DNA from 2 places in the Solibacillus sp. FSL R5-0449 genome. Region 2 is predicted to be linked to the other one. Evidence: a T-box and tRNA genes for the amino acid it is inferred to sense, from the RefSeq annotation. Region 2 holds a T-box; the other holds one or more tRNA genes.

Region 1 (2,831 bases), 480 kb from region 2:
TCATATTCATTCAACAAAGGGGACTTAATCGTATTAATTGCCGTAGTGTGCTGGAGTATCTATTCATTACTCATTAAAAAGTACGCTGGCAAATTGCCTGGCTACTCTACTTTTTTAGTAACAATCGCAATCGGAGCCATTATGTTACTCCCATTCGCAACATATGAACTACTGACAACATCACAGACAATCGTATGGAACACTTCGACAATCGGGGCAATTATTTATGTAGGCATCATTGCTTCAATTGTTGCCTTTTTAAGCTGGAATACCGGCGTTGTCTCATTAGGTGCAAACAAAGCAAGTATCTACCTGAACTTCATTCCCCTCTTTGCAACAATCTTTGCTGTATTGTTTTTAAATGAGCAACTCCTACTTGCTCAAGTAATCGGTGGGATCGCTATTATTGCAGGAGTCGTTATATCAGCGATGAAATAATAAAAAGGAGTGCACATTGTATGCACTCCTTTAGTTTATTTCATATCAGTATAAATAACAGTAACATCCGGATGGTTGTGAAGAGCGCTTGCAGGGAAATCTTCTGTAACTATTCTGCTGCGCAAACGATCAAAGGCCTCTTGTTTTGAAGCACTAGCAATTAATAATACAATCTTTTTAGAACTTAAAATGGTTTTAATTCCCATTGTAATGGCATGGGTCGGCACATCCTCAATTGAATCAAAATAAACTTTGTTTGCTTCACGTGTAGACTGCGCAAGTTCTATGATATGTGTACCTACATCGAAAGGAGTTCCCGGTTCATTAAAACCAATATGTCCATTCCCACCGATTCCTAAAAGCTGAATATCAATATTTCCTGCTTCTTTAATCATCGCTTCATATTCAGCTGCAGCCTTTTCTAAATTCGATTGAATGCCAGCCGGTAAATTGATATTATCACGTTTCATATCGACATGATTAAACAGATGATGATCCATATAATAATGGTAGCTCGATTCATTTGCCGGATCAATTCCAACATATTCATCCAGGTTAAAGGACTTGGCCTGAGCAAAAGAGACCTCACCTGCTTTGTAGGCTGCAACCAGTTCTTTATAAAAGCCTTCCGGAGTCCCCCCTGTAGCTAAACCAAGTACTGTTTCACTATTTTTTTTCAATTGATCTATAAAAATTGTTGCGGCAATTTTACTCATCTCATCATAGTTTGCTGCTTCAATCCATTTAAAGTTTGTTACTACATTCATTTTTTTATTTCCCTACTTCCTCACTGAAATACATATTTGTTATTGTCTAAATAATATTTACGGCTTTTTGATTTTCTAGCATTATAATGTTCATTCTATAGCAAATATTTTTAAGAAGCTAGAAAAAAACGTCATATTTTCTATATAAAGAGCATGTACTGACGCAAAATATATATAATTTTGTACCTTTCAAAACCATAAAATGAATCACTTTATTTCGCTTTAATATTTAGAAAGTTCCTTTTACAATACTTCTATTTAAAGAATAATTTACTTCAGTGATAATCAAATAATAGTATGCTGCAAATAATTCTAAGGTGAAGTAAGATGTAAATATAAGATGTAAATATTGATTCTTGATTCCATCTAAAATATTTAATTTAAAACTAAAAAACTCTTCAAAGCTTTTATGTTAGGCTTTGAAGAGTTTTATCTGTTGTATTGAACTGATACCGAGTGTGGGACTTGAACCCACACGCCTCGCGGCAACGGATTTTGAGTCCGTCGTGTCTGCCATTCCACCAACTCGGCAAATTAAGGTAAAAAAAAATCGGAATTCCGATTCAATGAAATATGGAGGCGGCAACCGGATTTGAACCGGTGATAAAGGTGTTGCAGACCTGTGCCTTACCACTTGGCTATGCCGCCATATTTGGAGCGGAAGACGAGGTTCGAACTCGCGACCCCCACCTTGGCAAGGTGGTGTTCTACCACTGAACTACTTCCGCAAATTAAAAAATGGCTGGGGTACCTGGATTCGAACCAGGGCATGACGGAATCAAAATCCGTTGCCTTACCGCTTGGCTATACCCCAATATTTAAATTAATATATAAAATGGGGCGACTGATGGGAATCGAACCCACGAATGCCTGAACCACAATCAGGTGCGTTAACCACTTCGCCACAACCGCCACTATAATATAATTTTAATACTTAAACCTAAATAAAAGATGGGGCGACTGATGGGAATCGAACCCACGAATGCCTGAACCACAATCAGGTGCGTTAACCACTTCGCCACAACCGCCACTATATTATTTTAAGTATTTTTGAGAATTTATTTGGCAGGGGCAGTAGGAATCGAACCCACACTGACGGTTTTGGAGACCGTAGTTCTACCTTTAAACTATGCCCCTATCAAAAGGATGGTGGAGGGGGACGGATTCGAACCGCCGAACCCTAAGGAGCGGATTTACAGTCCGCCGCGTTTAGCCACTTCGCTACCCCTCCAGGTAATGGTGCCGGCGAAAGGAGTCGAACCCTCGACCTACTGATTACAAGTCAGTTGCTCTACCAACTGAGCTACACCGGCAAAAAATATGGTGGGTTTGGACGGAATCGAACCGCCGACACTTAGAGCTTCAATCTAATGCTCTACCAACTGAGCTACAAACCCACAATTTAATTTTAAAAAAATGGCGGTCCCGACCGGGATCGAACCGGCGATCTCCTGCGTGACAGGCAGGCATGTTAACCGCTACACCACGGGACCAATTGGTTGCGGGGGCAGGACTTGAACCTGCGACCTTCGGGTTATGAGCCCGACGAGCTACCACTGCTCCACCCCGCGATAATATTATTTGTTTAATGGTGGAGGATGACGGGCTCGAACCGCCGACCCCCTG
Region 2 (2,831 bases):
GTATGACATCATGTGGTGTTAAATTTTGCATTTACTGTCCTCGTTTCCAGCGTGTACCTTGACGAGTATCTTCAAGAACAATATCCATGCCCAAAAGCTGGTCGCGGATTTCATCTGAACGGGCAAAATCACGGTTTTTACGGGCTTGGTTACGTTCTTCAATTAATGCCTCGATTTCTTCATCGAGTAAGCCTGCTTCTACTTTTATATGAATACCTAATACATTTCCAATTGTATCAAACATCGTTAAAATTGCCTGTAATACTTCTTTATCCGTATTCGCTTCGTTTAAATACACATTAGCAATATGGGAAAGTTCAAATAATGCCGAAACCGCATTGGCTGTATTAAAGTCATCGTTCATCGCATTTTCAAAATCAACTTTAATCTGACTGATTTTTTCAAGCCACTGTTCGCTGTTATCCCCTAAACTTGCAGAAGAAGACAGACGGTGCTCGACATTCGTATACGATGTACGAATACGGTCCAATCCGCTTTTCGCTGCTTCCACCAAATCCTGAGCGAAGTTAATCGGGTTGCGGTAATGTACTGACAGCATAAAGAAACGCAATACTTGCGGATCGATTTGCTTGCGAATATCATTCACTAAAATAAAGTTACCAAGTGATTTTGACATTTTTTCATTATCAATATTAATATAGCCGTTATGCATCCAATAACGCGCAAATGTTGTATCGTTATGCGCTTCGGATTGGGCAATTTCGTTTTCGTGGTGAGGGAATGTTAAATCCTGTCCGCCTGCGTGAATGTCGATTGTATCGCCTAAGTGCTCGCGCGCCATTACAGAACATTCAATATGCCATCCAGGACGTCCTTCTCCCCATGGTGATGCCCACTTGATTTCACCTGCTTTTGCAGCTTTCCATAATGCGAAATCCAACGGGTCTTCCTTTTTCTCACCCGCTTCAATACGCGCTCCTACTTTTAAATCATCAATCGATTGGTGACTTAACTTTCCGTAACCATTAAATTTACGTGTACGGTAATAAACATCACCTTGCGATTCATATGCATAGCCTTTGTCGATCAGCACTTTAATAAACGCGATAATATCATCCATATGCTCTGTTACACGCGGGTGGGCATCCGCCTTTTGGCATCCCAGTGCCGTAATATCTTCAAAATAAGCAGCAATAAAACGATTTGTTAATACAGAAGTTTCTTCACCCAACTCATTCGCTGCTTTAATAATTTTGTCATCTACATCGGTAAAGTTTGAAACGAACTTCACTTCATAACCTGCATATTGTAAATAGCGGCGTACAGTATCATAGACGATTACCGGGCGGGAATTTCCAATATGAATGTAATTGTATACAGTTGGTCCGCATACATACATTTTTACTTTACCTTCCTCCAACGGAATAAATGGTTCTTTTTGTCTTGTCAACGAATTGAAAATTTGAATCGTCATATTGCCTCTCCTTTTTCGTAGTACTCTTTAAATGTCATTGGTTTAAATTGTCATTTTAATAAAAAAACGCCTCTATCACCTCAAGAAGGTGACAGAGACGCTCGATGCGCGGTTCCACTCTGGTTGAAAAAGTACGAATACTTTTTCCGCTTAAAGTCCTGTAACGTGGACAAGTCGATTTAACCTACTTCAAGTTCAGTTAAATACTCAAAGGTGCATTTCAGCTTTGCCTTAACCTGGATCACTTTCAGCCGGTGATGATCCTCTCTAACAAGGGGTGCGCAGCATACTTCTCCTTCTCAACGTGCTATCACTTATGGAATTTACATTCATTTTACATCTATTTTCAGAAAAATCAATCATTTTATCCATTCTAAAAATTTGATGTTTAGTTCCAAACCTTAAAATGAATTACTCTGCAAATTTTTCAACACGAGCAATTGTTTTTTCCTTGCCTAATAAAGCTATCGCATTCGGCAATTCCGGACCATGTGTTTGACCAGTTGTCACAACACGGATTGGCATAAATAGATTTTTACCTTTTACGCCTGTTTCTTTTTGTACAGCTTTAATAGCTGCTTTAATTGAAGCGGCATCGAAAGATTCTAAAGCTTCTAATTGTGTTTTAAATGATGCCATAACAGCCGGCACAGTTTCACCAGCTAACACTTCTTTTGCTTCTTCATCATATGCAATTTCTTCTGTGAAAAATAGGCTCGATAATTCTACGATTTCTGCCCCGAAGCTCATTTGCTCATGGTAAAGAGCGATTAATTCAGAAGCCCATGCATGTTGTTCTTCTGATAGCTCTGCTGGAAGTAAGCCTGCTTTTTGTAAATGTGGTAACGCTAAAGCAACTACCTCTTCATGAGACATTTTTTTAATATATTGGTTGTTCATCCATGTCAGTTTTGTTTTATCGAACATTGATGGTGATTTCGACAAACGCTTTTCATCAAAAAGCTTTACAAATTCATCGTGTGAGAAGATTTCCTCTTCTCCCTCAGGTGACCAGCCAAGTAATGCAAAGAAGTTAAACATCGCTTCCGGTAAGAAACCTAAGTCCTTATATTGTGTAACGAACTGGATGATTGACTCATCACGTTTTGATAATTTTTTGCGTTCTTCATTTACGATTAATGTCATATGACCATATTGCGGATATTCCCATCCGAATGCGTCAAAGATCATCATTTGTTTTGGTGTGTTTGATAAATGCTCTTCTCCGCGGAATACATGTGTAATTTCCATGAAGTGGTCATCCAGCACTACCGCATAATTATATGTTGGGATACCGTTTGCTTTAACAAGTACCCAGTCACCGATATCCTTTGATTCGAACGATACTTCACCGCGAACTAAGTCAGTGAACTGATACGTAACATTTTCAGGAACG

What was found. The T-box of region 2 lies ahead of cysS (cysteine--tRNA ligase). A T-box ahead of a tRNA ligase gene usually reads a tRNA of that ligase, here a tRNA-Cys.
Region 1: it has a tRNA-Cys gene. The T-box ahead of cysS (cysteine--tRNA ligase) is inferred to sense a tRNA for this amino acid. The anticodon was not compared.

Annotation. Positions count from the first base shown of each region.
Region 1 covers NZ_CP150239.1:2,993,359-2,996,189, forward strand. Annotated here, with positions in the region: gene MKY27_RS14995 (DMT family transporter) at 1-438, shown strand, start outside; gene nagB (glucosamine-6-phosphate deaminase) at 474-1,205, opposite strand; tRNA gene MKY27_RS15005 (tRNA-Leu) at 1,656-1,736, opposite strand; tRNA gene MKY27_RS15010 (tRNA-Cys) at 1,780-1,853, opposite strand; tRNA gene MKY27_RS15015 (tRNA-Gly) at 1,859-1,933, opposite strand; tRNA gene MKY27_RS15020 (tRNA-Gln) at 1,945-2,019, opposite strand; tRNA gene MKY27_RS15025 (tRNA-His) at 2,042-2,117, opposite strand; tRNA gene MKY27_RS15030 (tRNA-His) at 2,158-2,233, opposite strand; tRNA gene MKY27_RS15035 (tRNA-Trp) at 2,269-2,342, opposite strand; tRNA gene MKY27_RS15040 (tRNA-Tyr) at 2,353-2,436, opposite strand; tRNA gene MKY27_RS15045 (tRNA-Thr) at 2,443-2,518, opposite strand; tRNA gene MKY27_RS15050 (tRNA-Phe) at 2,527-2,602, opposite strand; tRNA gene MKY27_RS15055 (tRNA-Asp) at 2,623-2,698, opposite strand; tRNA gene MKY27_RS15060 (tRNA-Met) at 2,702-2,776, opposite strand; tRNA gene MKY27_RS15065 (tRNA-Val) at 2,795-2,831, opposite strand, start outside.
Region 2 covers NZ_CP150239.1:3,468,611-3,471,441, forward strand. Annotated here, with positions in the region: gene MKY27_RS17415 (Mini-ribonuclease 3) at 1-31, opposite strand, end outside; gene cysS (cysteine--tRNA ligase) at 32-1,435, opposite strand; T-box leader at 1,526-1,747, opposite strand; gene gltX (glutamate--tRNA ligase) at 1,847-2,831, opposite strand, start outside.